Linked DNA regions of Syntrophotalea carbinolica DSM 2380. The protein of the gene in region 3 interacts with the protein of the main gene of each other region in a pairwise test. Links are inferred from orthologs where the notes say so. Each region holds a gene or a part of one and is shown on either strand. Other genes may lie near its edges.

Region 1 (4,446 bases), 1.3 Mb from region 3 along the record:
GTTGACCAGCACCCCTTTGGCGCCGGAAATATCGATATCCTCAAGCAGCGGACTGCTGATGGCCTTCTGGGCCGCTTCCGCGGCACGGCGCTCACCTTCGGCCAGGCCGATGCCCATCATGGCCATGCCACGCTCGCTCATGACCGCCTTGACGTCGGCAAAGTCGACGTTGATCAGACCGCTGGTGGTGATCAACTCGGAAATACCCTGAACCGCCTGGCGCAAAACGTCGTCAGAAGGTTTAAACGCATCGAGAATACTGGTGTTTTTTCCGGAGAGACCGAGCAGACGATCGTTGGGAATGACAATCAGCGAATCGACCACATTCTTCAGGTGATCGATCCCGTGCACCGCTTTTTTCATGCGCTGTTTGCCTTCGCGGCTGAACGGCTTGGTCACCACGGCAACCGTCAGGGCACCCTGTTCCTTGGCCACCTCGGCGATAATCGGTGCGGCCCCGGTACCGGTTCCGCCTCCCAGACCGGCGGCGATAAACACCATATCGGCCCCTTCGAGGATCTCCCCCAGACGGGCCCGATCTTCCTGTGCCGCATCGCGGCCGACTTCAGGGTTGGCCCCGGCACCGAGTCCTTTGGTCAATTTGCCGCCAAGCTGCAACTTCACCGGCGCCTGGCTTTTGCGCAGGGCCTGGGCATCGGTATTCGCCGCTACGAAATCGACGCCATCCAACGCCGACATGATCATCGTATTGACAGCATTGTTACCCCCTCCGCCAACACCAATCACTTTGATTTTTGCCGTTTGATCGATATTTTCATCGAACTCAAACACAATATTATCGTTCATGACTCCCTCCGCTTCCCTGAGTGACCCGGTTTCTCCGTAACCGGGTCTGGTTTGATAAGTTGTGCCGCCCCGCCGCTATCAGAAAAATTCGACAAACCATTCCTTCATGCGGCGCAGGACCCGGTCAAACAGATTATCCGAACCCATTTTGAACTTCGTCGCGCCGCCGCAGCGCGCACCGAACTTGACCAGACCGACGCCGGTGGCATAAATGGGCGAATTGACGACATCCGTCAAACCGCCGATACCCTGAGGCAGGCCACGTCGGACCGGCAGATTGAATATCTGCTCGGCCATCTCCGGCATCCCCGGAAGGATGCAACTACCGCCGGTCAGCACGATGCCGGAGGCAAGCAGATCCTCAAAACCGCTCTTGATGATTTCGCGCTGCACCAGGGTAAAGATCTCTTCCACCCGGGGCTCGAGAATTTCAGCCAGCAGGTGCCGCGATAAAACACGCGGTTCACGACCGCCGACAGACGGGACTTCAATGGTCTCGTCCTTGCCGACCATGGAGGTCATGGCACAACCGTATTTCTGCTTGATAACCTCCGCCTCGGCCATGGGGGTGCGTAATCCCACGGCAATATCGTTGGTCAAATGGTTGCCCCCTAGCGACAACACCGACGTATGCTTAATGGCGCCATCGATGAAAATGGCGATGTCCGTGGTACCTCCGCCGATATCGACAAGGGCCACGCCCAGATCCTTCTCGTCCGTCGACAACACCGCCTCGGAAGACGCCAGCTGTTCAAGAACGATATCGGACACCTCGACATCCGCCTTATAGCAACTGCGTACGATGTTCTGGGCACTGGCGGTAGCCGCTGTGACAATATGCACTTTGGCCTCCAGTCGCACACCGCACATGCCGAGAGGATCGAGGATGCCATCCTGATCGTCGATAATATATTCCTGAGGCAGGGTATGGATCACTTCCCGATCCATGGGGATGGCAATGGCCTTGGCGGCGTCGAGCACCCTGCGAATATCGTCGTGCAGAACTTCACGGGTTTTGATGGCAATCACGCCCTGGGAATTAAATCCCCGGATATGCCCCCCGGCGATCCCCGCATAAACGCTGTCGATTTTACAGTCCGCCATCAACTCAGCTTCGGTGAGCGCCTTGCGGATGGCCTCAACGGTACTCTCGATGTTGATGACAACCCCTTTGCGCAACCCGCGGGACGGGCTGGTGCCGATACCGACGATATCCAGGCCATCTTCATTCTGGTGGCCGACAATGGCGCAAATCTTGGTGGTGCCGATATCCAGGCCCACGATCAGATCGTTTTTGTTATTGCTCATCTTCGTGCCTTCCCCCTTGGAATCTAACCTTTGCCTCGTAACTCGCCGGCATCCAGTTTGACAATAATGCGTCGCGTCACATTCGTGTCGATATAATCAATAAGGCCAAGCCGTGTCTTCAGTTGCGGAAAGATTTTCTCGAGGCGGTTCAACTTGGAATTGTAATCGTCATGTCCCATCCTCACCGGCACACCACCAATGCAAGTATAAAGCGTAATGCCGGTCGTGTCGTCCAGACTTAGTTCAGAAACATCATCGATGGCAAATATTTTCCGCCCGTCGAGCCTATCGAGCAACCGCAGAGCTTTATCGATCTGGCTCAAGGTGGCCTCGTTGCCTTCCAGCAGCGCCTGCCGATCAACACCGCTAATCACGGGGAAGTCCAGGCGATCGCCCTTTTCCAGTCGTTTAAAAACGTGTCCCGATGCATCGAGGTAATACATGAAGTCGAGACGCACTATGGCCTTGGGTATGCGCTCATCCACACGGATGACCAGTTGATCGGGGAACATCCGTCTCACCCGGGCACTGGCGATCCAGGGGTTTTTCTCGATGCGGGTGCTGACCCGCTCCAGGTCAAGTTCAAAGATGTTGGTTCCCGGACAGATATCCGACAGGGCAAGAATTTCTTCTCGACCGATACGGCGATTATTTTCCACCTGAATCCGCTCGACCTTGAAATAGTCGGAGGCGAACAGCATCTGTCCGGCAAAACAGGCTACAGCCACCACCATGCCTAGACTTGCCAGCGCCATGGTACCCCACAGGGCGCCAATCATCAAGCGCCTCCAGGGAATAACCCTGCGCGTTTTCTTGAAACGGTTGCCTTTGCGCCTCAGGCGTCGTTTTTTGGGTGGTCCGATATTTATCATGATCTTTCACCCGTCCCGGTTATCAAAAGCCTCGTCCGTCGTTTATTTGCGCAAAGAAGCGCCCGCAAGAATACGCTCAACGAGTTCGTCAAAAGACATCCCGACCGCATTGGCGGCTTTAGGCAGAAGACTGGTCTCGGTCATTCCGGGGATGGTGTTGACTTCCAGACAATAAAAACCGGTATCGGTCACCATAAAATCGACACGCGCCGCACCACAACATCCAATGGCTTCGAAAACCCGGACCGCAGAATCCTGCAGGGCACCGTAAAGGGTCTCGGGCAAAGGCGCCGGCAACAGGTATTCGGTCTGCCCGGGCGTGTATTTGGACTGGTAGTCGTAGAAGCCCCCTTTGGGAACCACCTGAATAATCGGCAACGGCTGACCATCCAATACGCCGACGGTAACTTCAGCCCCGGCGATGAACTGCTCTACCAGCACCAGATCATCGTGACGAAAGGCCTCCTCGAGTCCGGCGGCAAGCTCTTGCTCATCATGCACAATGCTGATACCGATGGTCGATCCCTCTCTGGCGGGTTTGACTACCAGCGGATAGTCGGGCAAGGTTCCGCAGATCTTCTGGCCGCGACGCATAACAGCGAATCCGGGAGTGGCAATGCCGTGGTAACAGAGCATCTTTTTGGTCGCCACTTTATCCATGGCAAGACTGGAAGCCAGCACACCGCTACCGGTATAAGGGATATCCGCCAGTTCCAACAGCCCCTGTACCGTGCCGTCCTCGCCGAAGCGACCGTGCAGGGCGATGAATGCGACCTCGACACCGGTCTTTTCCAGCTGTTGCGCCAGATCGCGGCCGGCATCGATATCGGTCACTTCATACCCGCAGCGGGTGAGGGCCTGACTGATGGCTTTTCCCGTACGCAGAGACACCTCGCGTTCGGCGGAAAGGCCTCCCATCAATACGGCGATTTTCTTCTGTTGTAGTTCCTGGCGCTGCATAACACTCCCGCTATTCCATGGTCCCCGGACCGAAGGCTCTTGCATCAAGCCTGTCCGACCACTTTGACTTCCGGTTCCAGCACAATGCCGGTTCGCTTCTCTACCTTTTTTTGAATCTCCGCAATCAACCTCAGCACATCCTCTGCCCTGGCGCCACCGCGGTTCACAATAAAGTTCGCATGTTTTTCAGAAACCTGGGCCCCGCCCACAGCAAAACCGCGCAGTTCACAGCTGTCGATCAAGCGCCAGGCCTGCTGCCCCGGAGGATTTTTAAACACCGAGCCGGCATTCGGTTTTCCGACGCCTTGGGCTTTGCGGCGTTGCTGTACCCGCTGCCGAACGTATGTCTCGAGCACCTCGGGACTGGCCTTGCGAAAACGTAGCGAGGCAGCTGTAACGATGCGTCCGGGCGGCACGGCCGAAGTCCGATAGCCCAGTTCGAGGCGATCGGCGGGCCAGTATTCCACACCCGACGGTCCAGCGAGAAACGCCCCATCGA
Region 2 (10,987 bases), 1.3 Mb from region 3 along the record:
GCAAGGCGATAGCCGCGGGCCTGGTACAGAAGACCTTCGATGTCGGTCGGCTTCTCTTTGGTGCCGTCGCAAAGCTGCATGTATTTCAGAGAGCCTTCCGGCAGCAGCTTGATATCTTCCAGAGTATTACCGCCACGATCGAAGTGCAGCGGATCGATGATGACGCCGGCGTTGTCACGATTGACCGTATTCATCAGCTGTGCTGCATCCTTGAGGTTTTTGACATCCGTCCAGGGCATGGGTTCCATGTTGATGGCCAGACCCAGCGGTGCAGCCATTTCGCACAGTTCGGCGAAATTGTCTGCCAACCGCGAAGGATCCGGATCGTTACCGGCCATCAGCACCTGGCTGGCACCAAAGCGAGCGCCGGTTTCCAGCACAGGCAGGAAGTTGATGGCGCGGGTATCCGGCTTCAGACGCAAAATTTCAATATCAAGCACTTTTACGCCTGTTTCCTTCAGGCGACGCTCCGTCTCGCGCACCATCGGAGTATCCCCAACCATCTTGTACACGGGCTCCGTAGGGGTGGCGGGCAACAGCCGCAATCCCACATGGCTGAAACCGGCTTCCGCTGCCACGGTAACCTGGTTGGCCGGCGACACATCCAATACGCTGAGAGCTGCGAGGCCAATAGGACGATTCTGCATGTCGTGCTCCTTCCTTCTTCAAGGTATTTAGGTATTAAAACAATCCGTATCCTTGTCCGATACGGTCATCCTCACCGTAATGCCGTCACTTGTCGGCACCCTGTTAAATACGGTTGTTCGACCGATTCAGTACGGTTTGGAATTGGGACATTCAGGTTCTCCGGGAACCTGCTCCTAGTTCTGGCTGACTGCTTCATTGCATGACGCTTGCACACCACCGGAACAAGCGTCAAAGAGCATCGGTTTACTTTGAATTCAAGGCATCGAATACGGCTTGTTTCGCAACCTCGGGAAGGTTCTTCTCGGTCCAGGTTTTAAACTGAGCATCCGCCTGGGAAATGAACATTTCCCGACCGGCGATAGTCCTCCACCCGGCGGCAGCGGCTTCGCGCTGGAAGCGTGTGACAAAGGGAGTGTAGACAATGTCGTAAGCGATCCCTTTGCGACCGGCGAAAGCCTCCGCAGGATAACCGGTTTCATCTTCATACTTATGTTTCATTCCCAGAGGGGTAGCGTTGACGACGATATCCGCCGGCACGCTGGTGCGCTCTTCCCAGGGCACAACTTTGAGATCAAAAGTCTCGGCCAGAGCTGCGGGCAGGTCGTCGACGATATCGGTAACCGTAATATCATCGAAACCCAGGGTCTTAAGTCCGGCCGCAGCGGCTCGAGCGGCGCCGCCGGCACCCATAAGCAGCACTTTTTTCATCTCGGGCGCGGGGGGGTCGGCCTGCAGGGGGGACATGAAGCCCAGAACATCGGTGTTGTCTCCGCACAAAGCATCGCCGTCCCAATAGATAAGGTTGCATGCACCAAGGGCTTTGACTCGATCGGTTACTTTGTCAAGAAGAGGAATGATGGCTTGTTTGTGAGGAATGGTAACGCAGCAGCCGCGGATGTTCAGCAGACGGACAGCGTCGATGAAGGTGGTCAGTTTTTCAGGTTCCGTATCCATAGGGAGCAGGACGCCGGGAAGATCCAGATCCTGGAAGGCGGTGTTATGCAGGAGCGGGCTGAGGCTATGCCCAAGGGGATAGCCGACAATGCCATACAGGTTAGGTGTGGTAGTTGCACTCATGATATACCTCCAAACGGTTAGGGTGTTTCGAGGAATTCGCTAAGGCAAAGAGAGGGATTGCCTTGGCGAATCCTCCTTTTTACGATTCCTTTCATAGGAACCAATCACTGTTTTTAAGTACCTGCCACGTTCTTGATTTACTGCGTATTTACAAAACAAACTTCAATTCAATTAAATCATTGAATATAAGATCAATAATCATAAAACAAACTGCTATTCTATTTCAGTCCCAAGCAACTTTAACTTTTGCTCCCAAGTGACTTGAAGGTAAAGTCTTAAGCACCTTGAGAGTCAACAGCTTTTTAAAATCTATTTTTAGAAAATTACACATCTATTTTGAACATTTGTAATCAGGTACAAATCCTGAAAAACACAGGATAAAAACAAAAAAAACGCCCCGAGGAAACCTCGGGGCGTTGGGTAGTAAAAATTGCGGTCCGACGAACAGATACGGTTGTGATGGTGCTTAGGAGATAGGAGACATAGAGGCTGAAGACTCTACTTTCGTTCGCATGTCGATTAAGCTCACAAGGGGAGGAAGAACTCCGTAGCTGCCTATCGGACCGCCAGGGAAAAATGGCTAACTTGCTGTATATGATTGTCGTCGTGAAAACCTTCGAGACGTTGTTGTAAAAAAAGGGTGATGAAATCAACCGATAACATTTTCTTTGGGAGGAAGAAAACAGGTTAATACAAACATATATCTGTTACGAATCTTATATCTATCACCCGACATTCGCATATGTAGTTTTATTGGTTCCCCGCCCTGCAGTCCTTTGACTACAGGACGGGGTTCCGTGAATACCGCTTCCGTACATTGTAGGCAGTCACACCACCTACCCTGCGGCAGGTTTTACTGAATTAAACGGCATAACCTGCCAGGAAACCCTGATGGATTGCATCCATAACCTTACCGGCCTTGATACAGTCACCCACCGGGGTCGCCGGAATTTCTTCGGAATACAGTGCCTGCAACAAAGGATTATAGGCTCTGTAGCCCAAGGAGATAACGAGCGTATCAAACCCTTCAAGCCAGCTTTCCTCTTTGTACTTATTCCGGATTTTGACCCGTTTATCGCAACCGATCTCGGCCACTTCGGTCTCCAGAATAGTCTTGACATTGAGTTCCTTGAGGCGCGGCATGAGGAATTTGCGGCTGCGGGCTTCCATATCCATGGCGATATCTTCACGCAGTTCCAGGATAGTGACATCCTTGCCCTGCTCGGCCAGGAATTCAGCCGTCTCGCTACCGACAAGCCCACCACCCATGATCAGAACTTTGTTACCTACGGGCGCGGTACCTTTAAGAGCGTCCTCGGCGGTAATGACCGGCGCTTCAGAGCAGAAACGGGGCACCACCGGAAGACTGCCGGTTGCAACCAGCGTAGCATCGGGGGCCATGGCCTTGATATCGTCCAGAGTCACTTCGCTATTGAGAACGACATTGACACCGGCCTTGGGCAGCACCTCTGCATAATAAGCAATCAGAGGAGTGTAGGGATCTTTATTGGGCGGCAACATGGCCACATTCACCAATCCGCCAAGCTCGTCATTCTTATCGTAAAGCGCGACTTCATGACCGCGTTCAGCAGCGGTAAGGGCCGCCTGCATACCGGCGGGGCCGCCGCCGACAACCACAACCCGCTTGGGACGATCGACTTTGGTCATGGGGTAGCGACCCTCATAACCGGTACGCGGGTTAACCGCACAGGTAAAGCCAACGGACATCTTGCCGACGCAACCGTCGTTACAGGCAACGCAGGGGCGGATTTCGGCGTCTTTTTTCTCTTGCATCTTGATCGGCGCATTGGGATCGGCAAGAAGCCCACGCCCCATCGACACAAGATCAGCTTTACCGGAAGCAAGAATGGCTTCAGCAGTCTCGCGATTATTGATACGACCGGCAACGGATACCGGCACCTTGGAACCGATAGCTTCCTTGATCGCTTCGGCGCCGTCGGCGTTCCAGCCGCGGCCAAGTGCACCCGAAGGGATGGTGTACTGGTTGCTTTCGGCCAGACCGGCGCTGAAATGCAAGGCATCGATGCCGTTTTCGACCATGATCTTGGCCATGTCTTTCGCCAATTCGGGAGTCACGCCGTTAGGCACGTATTCGTTAATACTGTAGCGGAACAGAATCGGGAAATCAGGGCCGGCCACGGAGCGGATGGCTTTGAGGATCTCCACGGGGAAGCGCATACGATTTTCCAAACAGCCGCCGTAGATATCGTCACGCTTGTTGGTGTACGGCGACATGAACTGAGCAATCAGGTAACCGTGGGCACCGTGGATTTCGATAGCGTCGAAACCAGCTTTGATGGCACGCTCGGCAGCCTTTTTGAAACAATCGATAATGTATTCGATTTCTTCAATGTCCATAACGCGAACATCGTCGTAAGGCGTAAGGCCCGGAACATAAGACACAAGACGCCGGGGGTGCAGCGATGTCGGCGGATTGGCAATGCGACCACCGTGCATGAGCTGCAATGCAGCCTTGCCACCGTTGGCATGAATGGCATCGGTCAGCTTCTTGAACCCTTTGATCATCAGGTCGTCGGACAGACCCAGACCACGTGCGTAACAGTTACCGCCGAGTTCCACATAGCACGCCTCGACAATCTGAAGCGCGACGCCACCCTTGGCCCTCTCGGCATGGTAATTAATCAACCGATCGGATACCTCACCGTTAATTGCGGCATGCCCTGTTACCATGGCAGGCATTATAATTCTGTTGCGAAGAGTCAGTTTGTTGATGTTGATGGGTGTGAATAACATACCTACATCCCTTCTTGCCTCGCTACCCTAGAGGCGGTTGTGTTTACAATATCCTCGCCTGACTGAAAAGTCCGAAAAATACTGATGGAACAACGACACTATCAAATCACCGCGATCCAGGCATCTCACCTTGAACGTCACAACACCCGAGCTTCGCAACGCTCTTCGCGAAAATCGTGCGATCGATAATTTTCAAGTAGCCAGGGAACCCCCTCCCCTCTAACACCAGCACCTACGAACTTGTCTTTTTGGGACCCCTTCCCAAGCAGCCAGAGATTAGTTCCTCATTTAAATAAAGCCAACCTTTACCGAATGATCACTTGGACCACTACGTCCTCTACGACGACACCAATGTCACCTATGTCTTAAACCAAGTATTTAATGCCGACATTCTTGAAATTCAACGATCTATTTACGCAACAACAGATAACACAAAAATGTCTTACCATAATATGAAATATATATTTTTAAGTTTTACTTTAATCGGATTTTCTCTTAAGTTAAATCACTACATAAAAACTGGATTACAGTCTCTTCAACAACACTCAATACGTTCAATAGCGTTACACTGAAAAAATGCGCAACAGACCAAATTTCAAGTCTCTTATTTACAATACTTCTTCACATGCTAATATTTACCTGGCAGTTCTACACAAGTGTTTTGCACAAGTTGAAAACGATCATGAAACTAGAGTCTTAAGTGGCTTCAGAGTCAATGGCTTTTTTTTATTTTTTTATTCATTTTCTATAAGTAACTGAATTCACAATTATATTCATCGATACTGGCTATATGTTGGGTCCCGGATGATTCCATTAGCAGAAAAAGCTTCCCGTTATTCTTAGCTCGGGATATGCTTTTTGATATTCTCTGCGGTGAAATCTAAAGGAGTCTGACATGACGATACGGTTACACGCTAATGCCACAACGACCCCGAAAATCCGACGATATATCCAAGAGTCGGAAAAATCGCACAAGGCTTTAGCTAAAGAACTGGGCATATCCATTGACACGGTACGTCGCTGGCGCAAACGTGACGATGTTCACGATCGGTCTCATACGGCACACCGACTGAATACAACGATGACCGAAGCCCAGGAAGCTGTTGTCATCGAGTTGCGTCGCTCTTTGTTGTTGTCTCTCGATGATCTCCTGGTCGTCACTCGGGAATTTGTCAATGCTGACGTCTCTCGTGCGGGACTTGACCGTTGTTTGCGACGACATGGGGTATCCCGATTGGCGGACCTGATCCCGAAAGAGGAAACGGCCAACAACAAGCCCAAAACATTTAAAAACTACGATCCGGGGTTCGTTCATGTCGATATCAAATATTTGCCACAGATGCCGGACGAAACCTCTCGGCGTTACCTGTTTGTAGGCATCGACCGTGCTACCCGCTGGGTTTACCTGGAAGTGTGCAAGAGCAAATCCGCCCAAGCCGCAAAGGGCTTTTTGAATCGCCTGGTAGCCAAAGCGCCATTTGTGATCAAAAAATTGCTCACCGACAACGACAAGGCATTCACGGATCGATTTTCCACTGCTGGAGAGAGAAAGCCAACAGGGAATCATGTATTCGACAAAACCTGCGTTCAGCATGGTATTGAACATCGGCTTATTCCTCCACGCCACCCTCAGACCAACGGGATGGTTGAGCGATTCAACGGTCGCATCAGCGAGGTTTTGGCAACAACCCGGTTCGATTCCGCCGAAAATTTGGAGCAGACATTGTTACGTTATGGTTATCTATACAACCAGCATATTCCTCAGCGAGCGTTGGGGCATAAAACTCCCATACAAGCTCTGAAGGATTGGCAAAAAAAGAAACCAAAACTTTTCCGTAAACAGGTCAGGAATCATGCGGGACCTGACAGCTATAGAATACTCTAAAATCAAAATTAGGATTTCCCATAAAGAACAAACAGAAGATGACTCATCGTGATGCCTCAAGCGACTTTAGAGTCAATATTTTTGTCATTTCACTTGCCAAACAGGAAACAGGGATTTCAACGACGGGATGAGCAGAAAAAAAAAGGGGGGGGGAAGCAGTAAGACGGAATGAACAAAAAAACGGATAGCCGTCACGGCAGATAAAAAAACTCCCCGAACCAGCAAAGCCCGGGGAGTTTCGGTTTATCTACGACATGTTTCTTGGCACGCTGACATTCCCGATATCAACGACGTCCTCTATCGGTATCGCCCGCCAGGTGATCGATGAAGCCACTCAACACAGCCCGCAGCGATGGCAACCGGGCCCGCAAGGCGGCGTCGATTCGCCCGCCATAGCGCGTTGGTATTCCAGCCATAAAAACCTGCGGGGCACCCCCTGGTCGATAATCTCCCAGGGAAAAGTCTCGTATTCATCCCGTTCCCGCGTTAGATAAAAATCAGAGCCGAGGCTTTCCTCACGACAGCTCACGGCAAGGCTTTGCCCATCGGCAAGATGCGGCAGCAAACGTCCTACCCGACGGTCCCCGCGAGACAACAGGGCCTGCAGTTCGGCCGACTTCAAGGATTCACAGATCAAACTGGTGTTGGGCATACGGCCAACCTGACGTCTGAGGCGTTGAATTTTCTTTTTGAGGATAGAGGTCGATTCCATGGCCGCCCATTGCAGCGGCGTGAACGGCTTGGGAATAAAAGGATTGACGGACAACGTCAGGTTGCCCAAGCGACCGCGTTTACGTCCGGCTTCGAGCCATACCTGACGGATTTTTCCGGCCAGGGTCAAAAGCTCTTCCATATCCTCAGGCGTTTCCGTAGGCAAACCGATAAGAAAATAGAGTTTCAAATTGGGGATACCGCCGTCGGCAATCAGCTGTGTGGCGGCTAGAATCTGCTGTTCATCCAGGCCTTTATTTATAAAGTCCCGCAACCGCTGACTGCCGGCTTCCGGAGCGATGGCGACAGTGCGGTGACCGGATGCCGCCATCGATTCAACCTCCTGAGCCGTGAGGGAATCGATACGCAGGCTGGCCACCGAAATCTGACCTCCGGCCTGCAAAATCTGTTGACCGATAAGCCCGATCTGGCTGTGGTCCGCTACCGCCGGGCTCACCAGACCGACTCGCTGGCGCTGGGCCAGGCCATCGGCCAGGGCATCCTGTAAAGCCGCAGCACTACGCTCCCGCGGCGGCAGATAGATATATCCGGCAGCGCAGAAGCGACATTTGCGGGCACAACCGCGGGAAATCTCCACCAAGGCCATATCGCCGAACTCGGTATCGTCGGTCAACACACAGGAGCGGCTGGCCGTGCCATCGAGCCGCCTTACCCACTGCCGTGCCACCTTCTCCGGCGCTTCCGGCTGGGGCTCGTAGGAGGCCACCGTGCCGCTGTCGGTGTACCTTACCCGATACAGGGACGGGACATAGACACCCGGCAGGGTGGCCAGCATCTTCAGCGCAGCGTCCCTGTCAGGCGGCGCGGTTACCAAGGCCTCGACTAACCCGGGCAATATCGGCTCGGCCTCTCCGATGGCAAACAGATCCATAATCTCGGCCAGCGGCTCGGGGTTGAGAAAGGCGCACACCCCGCCGCACAGGACCAACGGATAGGCGTCCTTGCGATCGCCGGCCATCAGCGGCATGTGGGCCAGCTCGAACAGCACAGGCAGGTTGAGGTAGTCATTTTCAAATGAGATGGAAACAGCGATGATATCGAAGTCTTCGAGAAATCGCCCCGTTTCGAGGGAGAACAGGGGATAACCCGTTTTGCGATGTTCTTCCAAATCATCCGCGTCGGGCAGAAAAAAACGTTCGCAAAGGGTATCCTCGCGGCGGTTGAGCAACTCATAGACGGTTTGAAACCCGAGGTTGCTCATGGCCTGGTGATAAACATTGGGGTACACCAGGGCCACAGACAGGCGACCGCCCCATGCGTGAGACCGCAACCCGCTTTCGGCAGCCAGACGGCGCTGCCTTTTATCCATTAACTTGCGTGACATAACTCCATCTTCCCCCGATACTGCATGGATGCTGCACCTTGCCTTGGCTCACAAAATCCGAATAATGCGAAATCATCGTGAAAAACGTACCGATCCCATCTTACCGCAACAACCTCCGGGATCAAAGACAACCGTCCTTTTGAAAAGCGCCAGAGAACCTCTTTACGCCGATCCGGGCCTTTATTCGTTGCACCGGCAGCGCAGACGCGACAGCCGCTTTATAAGCGCCCGTAATCGCGCCGCGATTGTTGAACCCTGCGCCCTGACTGGCGCACCTAAAATGAAAGCGAGGGGACCGCGCTGCGGTCCCCTCGCTTCGGGAGTCATGATGTGCTGTGATTTTTGGAAAATCGTGCCTGTGGCCTACCGAAACCTCCGGCAGTCCCGCATCAGAACACCGGCCATATGGGAAAAAAGCGGAGATCTTTATTCCCAGCCGGCTCAATCCGCCAGGCGGATAACCTCTGCAAAAGGCTTGTCAATCAACCCGCTTGCGCATGAACGTCGGAATATCGTATTCATGCTCTTCTCCCAGAGTCGAGCGGGGCCCCTTCGGAACGTCCTTTTGCCGGTCGCGAATAAAGGTCGGCAGGTCGCGATTCACACTCTCCAGACCGGCCCCTGCACGGCTGCGCAATTCTTCGACGTTACGGCGCCCTTTTTCGAAGGAATCGCCGAAACCGGTGGCAATCGCCGTAATTTTGATTTTGTCGCCGATATCTTCATTGATCACCAGACCGATGATGATGTTGGCGTCCTCGTGCACCTTTTCGTGAATGATGCTGGAGGCTTCGTCGAATTCCTCCATGGTCATGCTGGAAGAGGCGGTGATGTTGACCAGCACCCCTTTGGCGCCGGAAATATCGATATCCTCAAGCAGCGGACTGCTGATGGCCTTCTGGGCCGCTTCCGCGGCACGGCGCTCACCTTCGGCCAGGCCGATGCCCATCATGGCCATGCCACGCTCGCTCATGACCGCCTTGACGTCGGCAAAGTCGACGTTGATCAGACCGCTGGTGGTGATCAACTCGGAAATACCCTGAACCGCCTGGCGCAAAACGTCGTCAGAAGGTTTAAACGCATCGAGAATACTGGTGTTTTTTCCGGAGAGACCGAGCAGACGATCGTTGGGAATGACAATCAGCGAATCGACCACATTCTTCAGGTGATCGATCCCGTGCACCGCTTTTTTCATGCGCTGTTTGCCTTCGCGGCTGAACGGCTTGGTCACCACGGCAACCGTCAGGGCACCCTGTTCCTTGGCCACCTCGGCGATAATCGGTGCGGCCCCGGTACCGGTTCCGCCTCCCAGACCGGCGGCGATAAACACCATATCGGCCCCTTCGAGGATCTCCCCCAGACGGGCCCGATCTTCCTGTGCCGCATCGCGGCCGACTTCAGGGTTGGCCCCGGCACCGAGTCCTTTGGTCAATTTGCCGCCAAGCTGCAACTTCACCGGCGCCTGGCTTTTGCGCAGGGCCTGGGCATCGGTATTCGCCGCTACGAAATCGACGCCATCCAACGCCGACATGATCATCGTATTGACAGCATTGTTACCCCCTCCGCCAACACCAATCACTTTGATTTTTGCCGTTTGATCGATATTTTCATCGAACTCAAACACAATATTATCGTTCATGACTCCCTCCGCTTCCCTGAGTGACCCGGTTTCTCCGTAACCGGGTCTGGTTTGATAAGTTGTGCCGCCCCGCCGCTATCAGAAAAATTCGACAAACCATTCCTTCATGCGGCGCAGGACCCGGTCAAACAGATTATCCGAACCCATTTTGAACTTCGTCGCGCCGCCGCAGCGCGCACCGAACTTGACCAGACCGACGCCGGTGGCATAAATGGGCGAATTGACGACATCCGTCAAACCGCCGATACCCTGAGGCAGGCCACGTCGGACCGGCAGATTGAATATCTGCTCGGCCATCTCCGGCATCCCCGGAAGGATGCAACTACCGCCGGTCAGCACGATGCCGGAGGCAAGCAGATCCTCAAAACCGCTCTTGATGATTTCGCGCTGCACCAGGGTAAAGATCTCTTCCACCCGGGGCTCGAGAATTTCAGCCAGCAGGTGCCGCGATAAAACACGCGGTTCACGACCGCCGACAGACGGGACTTCAATGGTCTCGTCCTTGCCGACCATGGAGGTCATGGCACAACCGTATTTCTGCTTGATAACCTCCGCCTCGGCCATGGGGGTGCGTAATCCCACGGCAATATCGTTGGTCAAATGGTTGCCCCCTAGCGACAACACCGACGTATGCTTAATGGCGCCATCGATGAAAATGGCGATGTCCGTGGTACCTCCGCCGATATCGACAAGGGCCACGCCCAGATCCTTCTCGTCCGTCGACAACACCGCCTCGGAAGACGCCAGCTGTTCAAGAACGATATCGGACACCTCGACATCCGCCTTATAGCAACTGCGTACGATGTTCTGGGCACTGGCGGTAGCCGCTGTGACAATATGCACTTTGGCCTCCAGTCGCACACCGCACATGCCGAGAGGATCGAGGATGCCATCCTGATCGTCGATA
Region 3 (10,919 bases):
GAGGGCGTTCGGCGGGTCGTGCGCGACCCCGCTTAAAACTTGAACCGTCGCATGCTGACATTGAGCAACAGCCCCACGCCCGTCATAGTCGTAATCATACTGGTGCCGCCGTAGGAAAAAAGCGGCAGCGGGACACCGACGACCGGCAGCAGGCCGATAACCATGCCGAGGTTGATGACGATATGAAAAAACAGCATGGCACTAACACCAAAAGCCAGAAACATGCCAAATCGCGTTGATGCGTGGCGCGAAATGTTGAGTCCCCAGATTACCAGCAGCAGCAACAGCGCCAGTAAAGTCAGACATCCGATAAATCCCCATTCCTCCGCAAAAACGGAGAACGCAAAGTCGGTGTGGCGCTCAGGCAGAAAAGAGAGCTGGGACTGGGTGCCTTTCATGAAGCCCTTGCCCCAGAAGCCGCCGCTGCCGACGGCAATTTTCGATTGAATGATGTGGTAGCCCGATCCGAGAGGATCGGCTTCCGGATTCAGAAAGGTCAGAATTCTTTGTTTCTGGTAGCCGTGCAGCAAAAACCATCCGCCGGTGGCGGCACTGCCGGCCAGCAATCCCAGGCCCGTCAGGGTGGCCGGTCGAATCCCGGCGAATAAGGCCATGGAAGCACCGATCATCAGCACGATCATGGCGGTGCCGAGGTCGGGCTGTTTCATGATAAGCAGCGCGGGCATCGCCAACATGGTGAATGGGGCCCAGAGTTCCCGAAATGTATAACCCTGCGGCGAGTCCCGTCGACTGAAAAAGCAGGCCAGGGCGATGATGATGACGATTTTCATCAGTTCGCTGGGTTGCAGGTTGAAAAATTTGAGATCCAGCCAGCGTGTGGCGCCCATGGAGGTGCGACCGATGACGAGTACCAGCAGAAGCAGTGAAAGGTTGCCGGCGTAAAGGTAAAAGGCCAGATATTCGAGCCGGCGGTAGTCGATGGCGCAGATACTGACCGCAATAATCAGTCCGCCTCCCAGCCATGAAAGCTGCTTGAGGGAAAACGGCGCGGCCGGCGATGCCCACGATGAGGTGACGCTTATCAGGTTGAGGATACCGAGCCCGGCAATAATCAACACCAGCAACAAAAGTCCCCAGTCGAAGTGTGTGAGAAGACGACGGTCAAACATAATTGAGTCACTCGCTGGACAGGGTTTTATCCGAGGAAGGTTGTTTGTCCAACCCGAAATAGTGGGCGATAATGGTTTTGGCTATGGGAGCCGCAGCACTGCTGCCATGGCTGCCATGTTCCACCACCACGGCAACCGCGATCTCGGGATTGCGGGCCGGTGCATAGGCGGCGAACAGGGCATGGTCGCGAAACCGGTAGGGAATCAGCTTTTCGTCCTTGATGTCGTCGCGCAGTTTCACGACCTGGGCGGTCCCCGTTTTTCCCGCATAGGGCAACTCCTCAAGTCGACTCTTCCAGGCTGTGCCCCCCGGTTCGTTGACCACGGCTTCTAATCCCTTGCGTACCGCATTCAGATGCTGGGCGGATAAGTCGGCCCGGTGGAGAATTTCGGGCTCGGTTTGTTGTACGATCCCGCTTGTGAGGTTTTCAATGCTTTTCACGATATGCGGACGAAACACCGTGCCGCCATTGGCGACGGCAGCGGTCATGGTGGCCAGTTGCAGCGGCGTGGTCAGGATATACCCCTGCCCGATGGAGGCGTTCAGGGTCTCGCCGAGATACCAGCTGGTGCCGTAGCGAGCCTTTTTCCAGGCCCGGTCGGGTATCAGACCGCCTTTTTCCATGCCCACCTGGAACCCAAGGGCGCTGCCCAGGCCGAGTTCCCGCGCCATGGCGGCGATTCGGTCGATGCCGACGTTGAGGGCTACTTCATAGAACCAGACATCGCAGCTTTCTTTAAGCGCTTTGCGCAGGTCGGTCACACCGTGTCCGCGACGCTTCCAGCAGCGAAAGGTGTGATTGCCGACGGTGGTGGAGCCTTCGCAGTTTACACGGGTGTCAGGCCTGGCGGCCCCGGCTTTGAGGGCGGCCAGGGCGGTGACGATTTTAAAAATGGACCCCGGGGGATATTGTCCGCTGATGGCGCGGTTTTGCAGCGGTTTCAAGGGGTTGTTCTGCAAGGCGCGCCATTCCCTGGTGGTCAGACCGCGGGCGAATTGTGCCGGGTCGAAGGTCGGTTGACTGGTAATGGCGAGGATTTCCCCGGTGTGAACATCGAGCACCACGGCGGCCCCGGCCTGACCGTCAAAGGCTTTTTCCGCGACTTGCTGCAGGGAGGCCTGCAGGGTCAAGACGACCTGGTTGCCCGGTTGCGGATCCTGGGTTTTGAGAATCCGCATGGATTTGCCCTGGACATCGACTTCAACCCGTCGTTCGCCATTGATGCCGCACAACACATGTTCCAGCTTTTTTTCGATACCGGCTTTGCCCACCACATCGCCCGGACTGTATTCCTCGAATTCCGGCAGTTTCAGATCCTTTTCGGCAATTTCGCCAAGGTAGCCGAGGAAGTGAGGAGCCACGGCCCCCAGCGGAAAGGAGCGTACCGGGCGGGTTTCCATCAACACTCCGGGCAGATCGACGGTGTTTTCCATGATCTTTTCCAGGGTGTCGCGGTCGACATCCCAGGCCAGGGTGATCGGGCGGTAACGGGGCAGGCGCTTGCCGGCATTCCAGCGTTTGCGCAATTCTTCCCGGTCGATGGATAAAAAGCCGGCCAGCCGTTCCAGCAATAAAGAGGGATCGTCTACCTCCTGGCGCAACACCGCCACATCGAAGGCTGGCCGATTATCCGCCAGCAGTTTGCCGTCGCGATCGAAAATGCGTCCCCGCTGGGCAGTTATGGGGATGTAGCGCGTACGGTTTTTCTCCGACAGAGTACGATAGTGATCATTGCTGATGATCTGCAACTGCCAGAGGCGCAACAACAGCAGTAAAAAGATAATAGCGGCGATCAGGGACGCCAGTACATAACGTTTGCGGCTATGCGGCAGGGTCTGCCAGTCGCTTTCAAATTCTAGGTTCAAAACAGCCCCCCGGCCTGTTTTAAAAATCGGCGTCTATAGGGTTTCAGCCAGGTCGTGATTTGCAGGAACAGCAGGGCGGCCAGCAAATTAACCAGGATTTGTCCGGGGATACCGGTGAGGATCTGGCGCCAGTAGGTGCCGTGCTCGGCAAGAAAACCCAGGGTGAAAACCAATATCAGGGACTGCAACAGGCTGCTGACGAAAACCAGAAACAGCAACAGTATCGGGCTTTCGCTGTTCAGGTGGCCGGAGATGCTTCGAAGGATCAGATACAGCAGCAGGTAGACCAGCCCGTAAAGGCCCAGGGAAAAGCCCGAGACGCTGTCCTGTAAACAGCCCAGCAGCCAGGAGGCAGATCCACCGAGAATGACTTTTTCTTTTAAACCGAGGGTCAATACCAGTAACAGCAGCAGGTCCGGTTTGCTGGCCATGGTTTGGGGAATCAGGGTCTCGATCACAGCCAGTATCAGCCCGAGAATCAGGTAGCAGGTCAGGGTTTTCATGGGACGGTGTCCAGCATGACGAGAACTTCTTCCAGCCGGGAGAAGTTGACGGCGGGGGTCACTGTGACCGTTTGGAACAGGTCCAGATCGTTTGTCTGGGTATGGCTGACGGTTCCCACGGGCAGTCCCTTGGGGAAAATGCCGCCATTGCCCGATGTGATGATGGTGTCTCCGGTAGCGATATCTTCACGCAGCAGAGCGAAGTCGAGGGTCAACGATTGGCCGCGCCCCCGGCAAATGCCCCGGGCTCGACTGCGTTGCACCAGCACGGCCATGGCCGAGGATGCGTCGGTTGCGAGCAGTACCCGCGACTGCCGGGCGGAGCAGCGGATAATGCGTCCCACCACCCCTTCGGGGACGACGACAGGCAACCCCTCGTGTAATCCGTCTTCCGTCCCCCGGTCGATGATGAGGGTTTGGAAAAGACTGGTGGCATCTTCGGCGATGACGCGGGCTGGCAGAGTCGGAATGGTCAGCCTTTCACGCAGCGACAGCAAGGCGCTGAGGCGCTGGTTTTCAAGTTGAAATTCCCGCACCAGATCGAGTTGCCCCTGCAGGCGACGGTTTTCTTCAAGCAGCCGGTCGTTTTGCCGTTGCGTATCGATGAGCCACAGATAGTGCTGCCACAGCCCCGTAAGGGAGCGCATGCTCGTGCTGAAGCCGCGTTGAAGCGGGCTGGCCAGTTGCAGGATCGCCTTTTCGAAGAGGGTGGTTTGGGGTTGTTTGCGTAAACGTGAAGAATAGATCAGCAGGGCGGTCATGAGCAGGCAGATGACCAGCAGCGGGGTACGGTATTTTCTGAGCATTTCCAGCATGAAAAACCCTGTATCGCAATGCAAAAGAGGGCCGAGCGCCCTCTTTTGCCTGAAATGCTATGTCGCCCGTCGGGACAGGACTGTCAGGAGGTCACGGTAACGCGCCGTAACAGATCGAGTTCGTCCAGAACTTTGCCGGAGCCGAGAGCGACGCAGGACAGCGGATCTTCCGCGATCACCACCGGCAAGCCGGTTTCGTCGCGCAGCAGGGCATCGAGATTGCGCAGGTAGGCGCCGCCGCCGGCCAGAACGATACCCTTGTCGACGATATCGGCCGCCAGTTCCGGCGGAGTGCGCTCCAGGGCGATGCGCACCGCCTCGACGATGGCATTGACCGTTTCGGTCAGAGCCTCGCGAATCTCCTTGGAGTCGATCTCCAGGGTCTTGGGAATACCGGACACCAGATCGCGGCCTTTGATTTCCATGGTGCGCACTTCCTCGTCAGGGTAGGCGCCGCCGATCTCGATTTTGATCTGTTCGGCGGTGCGCTCACCGATGAGCATGTTATATTTGCGCTTGAGATGCTGCACGATGGCCTCGTCCAGTTTGTCGCCACCGACGCGCACGCTTTTGGCGTAGACGACCCCGGCCAGGGAAATAACCGCCACCTCGGTGGTGCCGCCGCCGATATCGACGATCATGTTGCCGGAGGCTTCGGTGATAGGCAGTCCGGCTCCGATGGCGGCTGCCATCGGTTCCTCGATGAGGTAGACCTCGCGCGCCCCGGCGGACTCCGCCGACTCCTTGACAGCGCGTTTTTCGACCTGCGTGATGCCGGAGGGTACGCAGATGACGATACGGGGTCTTACCAGCGTCTTGCGGTTGTGAACTTTGCGGATAAAATACCGCAGCATCTCTTCGGTAATATCGAAGTCGGCAATGACGCCGTCCTTCATGGGGCGGATGGCAACGATGCTGCCCGGCGTACGGCCGAGCATTTTTTTTGCTTCCATGCCGACCGCAAGGACTTTTTTCTGGCCCATGCTGTCTTTTTGCACCGCAACCACGGAAGGCTCGCTGACCACGATACCCTTGCCCTTGAGGTAGACCAGGGTGTTGGCGGTGCCCAGGTCAATCGCCAGGTCGTTTGAAAATAAACCGAAGATGGAGTCGACAAGGTTAAACATGATGGCGGGTTTCTCCTTTCGCCCGCTCCCGGTATGGGAACGGTCAGGCAGGTGCCTGAAAAAATGAGCTTCACACTAGCAAAAAGCCGATGTTATTTCAAGAGACAAAAGGAAAAATGAGTTGCAATTCCGGGGCCGATTGACTAACATTTCCTCTTATTTTTTCCTACCTGTAACTAACATGCAAAGGAGCCCGCCCATATGCTAGACCTGATTCGCAAAAAGCAGCGGTCAGTGCTTGTAAAAATCGTTTTCTGGACAATCATTGCCGCTTTTGTCGGAACCATTTTCCTGGTCTGGGGCAAAGGTAACAGCGGATCCGGCGGGGACGGCAGTGCAATTGCCCACGTCAACGGAGACGCTATCAGTTATCAGGATTTCCAGATAACCTACCAGAACATGCGCCAGGAGATGGAAAAGCGCTTCGGTCGCAGTCTGCCACCGGAGATTGAAAAACAGTTGCAGCTGAATACCCAGGCATACGAGCAGCTGGTAAACCGTCTGCTGTTGTTGCAGGAAGCCGACAATCGGGATATCGCGGTCGATAAAGACGAATTACGTCAGGCAATTGCCGATATTCCGGCTTTTCAGAAAGACGGTCAGTTCGATCGCAAGCGCTACCAGGAGGTGCTTGCTTATCAGCATCTGACCTCCAGGGCTTTTGAACGCAACATGCGCGAGCAGTTGCTGCTCGGCAAGGTGGTCGAGGCCATCAAGCAGGATGCCGAAGTCACCGATCAGGATATCGATCATGAATATCGCAACCGCAATGAAAAGATCGACCTGGCTTTTGTGAAATTGGCGCCGGGTCGTTATGAAAGCAAGGTGACGGTTACGGACGAAGCGCTGCAGGCATACTTTCAGGAAAACCGCGAGGACTTTCGGCAACCGGAAAAGATCGCCTTGCGTTTTGTGCGGTTCGATCCTGACAATGTTGCCAAAGACATTTCCGTCGATGATGCGGCCATTCAGGATTACTACGACAAGCACAAGGATCAGTATTGGGTGGAGGAACAGGTCAAAGCCTCTCATATCCTGTTTCGCATCACCGCCGGTCTGGATGAGGACGGTCGCCAGAAAAAGCGTGCCGCTGCCCAAAAAGTCCTGGAACAAGCGCGCGCCGGCAAGGATTTCGCCCAGCTGGCCCGTACCCATTCCGACGATGCCGGCAGCGCTATTAAAGGCGGTGCCCTGGGGTATTTCACCCATGGCAGCATGGTGCCCGATTTCGAAAACGTGGCGTTTGCCCTGAAACCCGGTCAAATCAGCGATCTGGTGGAAACGTCGATGGGCTACCATATCATTAAATGCGAAGGTCGTATCGAAGCCCAGACCAAGCCGCTGGACGATGTGCGGGACGATGTCCGTGCCAACCTGCGCAAGGAGTTGGCGCGGCAGGATGCGCTGGACAAGGCCATGATGGCGTATAGTGCCCATCGCCAGGATGGCGACATCGACGCTGCGGCCTCGGCCAATGGTCTGCAGGTTCGGGAAACAGGCCTTTTCAGTCGTGGCGAGGCCATCGACGGGTTGGGTTCCGACGACGAACTCAGCATGGCTGCATTTGCTCTTAAGGAAGGCGAACTGGCCCGTCCCATCGTGCGGGATCAGGGTGTCCTGACTTTTGTCGTCAAGGAACGCCACGCCAGCTATATTCCTGAACTGAAGGAGGCGCGCGCCGAGGTTGAGCGAGCCTACCGTCGCCAGGAAAGCGTCGGCTTGGCCCGACAGGCCGCTGAAGCTGTTCTGGCTGAACTGAAGGCCGGGAAGAAGCTGGCGGATGTAGCCCGCAAGGAAAAGGTGGAGATGGGCGAAACCGGTTTATTTCCCCGTTCTTACGGTAATTTCATTCCGCGCATCGGCAGTTCCGAGGCGCTGGCTACTGCGGGCTTTGCCCTGACCAAAGAGGCTCCGGTGGCCGATGAAGTTTATGTCATCGACGGCCGCTTCGTGGTAGCGACCCTGATGCATCGCATGGAAGCCGACCCGGCCAAATTGACCGATGCCGCCCGCGAACAGCTGCGGACCTCGGTGCTTACCAATAAGCGTGAAAAGTTGCTGACGGAGCTCGTTGAAAAGCTCAAGAGCGAAGCGAAGATCAAGGTCGAGCCGACCTTGCAAAATATTCTGGAAGGTGAAAAAACTCTATGATACCCATTGTTCTGCAGACCGATTTTCCCAATCTCAAGCTGGTTAACAAAGGCAAGGTTCGCGATATTTATGACCTTGGCGAACATCTGCTGATCGTCACCAGCGATCGCATTTCGGCTTTTGATGTGGTGATGAATGAAGGCATTCCTTACAAAGGGTTCGTATTGACCCAGATTTCCAAATTCTGGTTCGATGCTTTCTCCGATATCGTGCCCCATCATCTGGTGTCTACCGAGGTCGACGACTTCCCGGCGGAAACCCGACCTTACCGGGACCAGCTTGAGGGTCGCAGTATGCTGGTGCGCAAGGCCGAGCCTTTGCCCATCGAATGCATCGTACGCGGTTATCTGGCCGGATCGGGCTGGAAAGAGTATCGCCAGCAGGGTACCGTGTGCGGCATTGCCTTACCGCCCGGCATGGTCGAAAGCCAGAAGTTGCCCGAGCCTATATTCACCCCGTCGACCAAGGCCGAACTGGGGGCCCATGACGAAAATATCTCCTTCGAAAAGGCCACAGAACTCTGTGGCGGGGATATCGCGGCACAAGCTCGCGAGGTGGCGCTGACCATTTACGGCAGGGCACGGGACGAAATGGCGGCCAAGGGAATCATTGTTGCCGATACCAAATTTGAATTCGGACTGCGTGATGGCCGTCTGATGTGGATCGATGAGGCGTTGACCCCCGATTCTTCGCGTTTCTGGCCGCAGGATGAATACCGCCAGGGCGGGGCGCAGCCAAGTTTCGACAAACAGTTCCTGCGCGATTATCTGGAAACCCTGGATTGGAACAAGCAGGCACCTGCGCCAACTCTGCCCGACGATATCGTGCTTAAGACCTCGGAAAAATACCTTGAGGCCCTGTTTCGGATTACCGGTCTGAAACCCTGACCGGAACATACCATCTACCCATAACAAAGGCGCGCTCCGAAAAGAGCGCGCCTTTGTTTTTGGGGCAGGGGTTGTTATCCTTCCCAGAACAGGTAGTGAGGTGCTTCACACAGAAGTTCCAGACATTCTTCAAGCGTGCCGGTGAAGTCGAGACACCGCCAGCGATCCCTGTTAAGAAAGAAATCCATCTTCCAGCGTTCCGGGTGTGCTTCCGGCGTGAGACGGGCAAAATCCCCCCAACTGCAGACCAGATGGATTTGACCGCCGTTCCTGTAGGCTTTGTACTCGGCCAGAACCGGATCCTTGTTTAAAAGTTCCCGAATTATTTTTAAATGCTGATCCATCGATTCGTTGCCTGCGGTGTGACAAATCATGGTTATTCTAATGATTGTGCAGGGAAAATCGGTTTCGTCAAGTGTGCTGGGGGAAAAGGTTCAAGGTTCAAGCAAGGAGGGACGCGGCAAGCGGTTTGCGGGACGCGAAAATCCGGGTCCATTGACTGCGGGAGAGATCGTTGTACACAATCCCAAGTGACAAGTGACAAGTGACAAGTGACAAGTGACAAGTGACAAGTGACAAGTGACAAGTGACAAGTGACAAGTGACAAGTGACAAGTGACAAGTGACAAGTGACAAGTGACAAGTGACAAGTGACAAGTGACAAGTGACAACGGCCGAAGTTCCCGGGAACTTCGGCCGTTGTTTCGTTTCTGTTTGCCGGGGGCTATTTGACGGGTTCAACCCGGATTTTGCCGGCCGCTTCTTCAGCTCGTTTACGTGCGGTATCGACGTCGGGAGCGACCACCAGGGCTACGCCCATGCGGCGGCCGGGGCGGCTGTCGGGCTTGCCGAACAGACGCACTTTGCTGCCGGGTACGCGCAGGGCATCCTCAACGCCGGAGAAGCTGACTTCGTCGTCCTGACCGCCGGCCAGAACGACGTGGGACGCGCCGGGGGAGAGCAGTTCGATGGCGGGTATCGGCAGGCCCAGAACCGCGCGCACGTGCAGTTCGAATTCGGACATATTCTGCGTCGCCATGGTGACCATCCCCGTATCGTGGGGGCGTGGCGAGACTTCGCTGAAGTAGACGGTATCGCCCTGGATGAAGAACTCGACACCGAACAGTCCCGCTCCGCCCAAGGCCTCTGTAATGACCTTGGCCTGACGCTGGGCTTCGGCCAGAGCTTTATCCGTCATGGGCATAGGCTGCCACGATTCCTGATAGTCGCCGCCTTCCTGCCTGTGACCGATGGGCGGGCAGTAACTGGTACCGTCGACGTGACGCACGGTCAGCAGGGTGATTTCGTAATCGAAGGGAATAAAGGCCTCGATAATCACCCGTTCGCCGGCACCGCGCGCGCCCTGGCGGGCGTAGTTCCAGGCTTTTTCGATGTCATCGGGAGTCTTGACGGTGCTCTGGCCTTTGCCGGAAGAACTCATGATCGGTTTGATAACGCAAGGCAGGCCTATTTCCTCAACTGCCTGACAAAATTCTTCATAGCTGGATGCGAACCGGTAGGCAGCCGTCGGCAGATTCAGGTCTTCTGCCGCCAGACGGCGGATCCCTTCGCGGTTCATGGTCAGATTGGTGGCCCGGGCGGTCGGGATGATACGGAAGCCTTGCTGTTCCAGCTCCAGCAGGAAGGTGGTGTTGATGGCTTCGATTTCCGGGACGATGAGATCCGGCGATTCCTGCTTGATGATGCGTTCCAGGGCATCCCGGTCGAGCATGTTGGCAACATGGCTGCGGTGGGCGACCTGCATGGCCGGAGCATCGGCATAGCGGTCCACGGCGATGGTTTCGATGCCAAAGCGCTGGGCTTCAATGACGACTTCTTTTCCCAGTTCGCCGCATCCGAGCATCATCAATTTGGTGGCGGATTTTTTAAGTGGGGTCCCGATCATTTTTTCCTCCCGTTATAAAGGGCTGTTTTGGTCTGATGCAATGGTTTTGCAATATGCCCAAAGGTTCGATGGTTGTCAAGTGTAAGGGGCGTTGCGGTCATCGACGTGTAAGGCGTCGGATAACATCGGCATGGGCCGGGTATGCGGCGATAAGGGACTGTCGGTCCGCCAGTTCGAAATCGGCAAAATCGAATCCCGGCGATACGCTGCATCCGGTAAGGGTATAACTGTCTTGTCGGGTGACCGTGGCGCCGAACCAGCATCCGGCTGTAATGACTATCTGAAAGGATTGACCTTTTTGAGGATCGTTCCCAAGGCATGCCCTGCGATATTGGCCGCCGGGGTCGATGATATGGATATCAAGGGGCGAGCCGCTATAAAAATGCCATATTTCATCGGATGCCAGGCGATGCAGAGCAGAGAAGTCGTTGCTCTGCAGCAGGTAGTAAATGGTCGTGGCATAGTGGCGTGAGCCCTGGTAGCGATGCGGCAAAGCGTTGGCGGGTATGGTTTCCGAGGCACGGTATGATTCGC

What was found.
Region 1: the proteins of PCAR_RS06070 (region 3) and ftsA interact in binary tests that used the Escherichia coli proteins (3 or more experiments, as listed by UniProt). The link is inferred for Syntrophotalea carbinolica DSM 2380 from one-to-one orthologs.
Region 2: the proteins of PCAR_RS06070 (region 3) and ftsZ interact in binary tests that used the Escherichia coli proteins (3 or more experiments, as listed by UniProt). The link is inferred for Syntrophotalea carbinolica DSM 2380 from one-to-one orthologs.

What each region holds. Positions count from the first base shown.
Region 1 is NC_007498.2:2,567,133-2,571,578, forward strand. The notes cover bases 1-2,866. They hold ftsA (cell division protein FtsA), read right to left. Parts: upstream 2,116-2,866; coding sequence 886-2,115; downstream 1-885. Other genes in these bases: ftsZ (cell division protein FtsZ), read right to left, coding at 1-792; PCAR_RS12045 (cell division protein FtsQ/DivIB), read right to left, coding at 2,139-2,866. Outside these bases: more of PCAR_RS12045, read right to left, coding at 2,867-2,987; PCAR_RS12050 (D-alanine--D-alanine ligase), read right to left, coding at 3,030-3,947; murB (UDP-N-acetylmuramate dehydrogenase), read right to left, coding at 3,992-4,446. UniProt on the Escherichia coli protein: Essential cell division protein that assists in the assembly of the Z ring. May serve as the principal membrane anchor for the Z ring.
Region 2 is NC_007498.2:2,557,860-2,568,846, forward strand. Bases 7,993-10,987 are described here. They hold ftsZ (cell division protein FtsZ), read right to left. Parts: upstream 10,066-10,987; coding sequence 8,920-10,065; downstream 7,993-8,919. Other genes in these bases: PCAR_RS12030 (radical SAM protein), read right to left, coding at 7,993-8,441; ftsA (cell division protein FtsA), read right to left, coding at 10,159-10,987. Outside these bases: PCAR_RS12010 (sugar phosphate isomerase/epimerase family protein), read right to left, coding at 1-647; PCAR_RS12015 (shikimate dehydrogenase family protein), read right to left, coding at 892-1,725; PCAR_RS12020 (FAD-dependent oxidoreductase), read right to left, coding at 2,587-4,500; PCAR_RS12025 (IS481-like element ISPca3 family transposase), read left to right, coding at 5,396-6,385; more of PCAR_RS12030, read right to left, coding at 6,720-7,992. UniProt on the Escherichia coli protein: Essential cell division protein that forms a contractile ring structure (Z ring) at the future cell division site. The regulation of the ring assembly controls the timing and the location of cell division.
Region 3 is NC_007498.2:1,226,128-1,237,046, forward strand. What follows is about bases 3,421-6,347. They hold PCAR_RS06070 (rod shape-determining protein), read right to left. Parts: upstream 5,443-6,347; coding sequence 4,399-5,442; downstream 3,421-4,398. Other genes in these bases: mreD (rod shape-determining protein MreD), read right to left, coding at 3,421-3,500; mreC (rod shape-determining protein MreC), read right to left, coding at 3,497-4,315; PCAR_RS06075 (SurA N-terminal domain-containing protein), read left to right, coding at 5,644-6,347. In the rest of the region: rod shape-determining protein RodA, read right to left, coding at 33-1,130; mrdA (penicillin-binding protein 2), read right to left, coding at 1,138-2,997; more of mreD, read right to left, coding at 2,994-3,420; more of PCAR_RS06075, read left to right, coding at 6,348-7,593; PCAR_RS06080 (phosphoribosylaminoimidazolesuccinocarboxamide synthase), read left to right, coding at 7,590-8,480; PCAR_RS06085 (hypothetical protein), read right to left, coding at 8,555-8,854; purT (formate-dependent phosphoribosylglycinamide formyltransferase), read right to left, coding at 9,204-10,385; PCAR_RS06095 (cupin domain-containing protein), read right to left, coding at 10,483-10,919. UniProt on the Escherichia coli protein: Forms membrane-associated dynamic filaments that are essential for cell shape determination. Acts by regulating cell wall synthesis and cell elongation, and thus cell shape.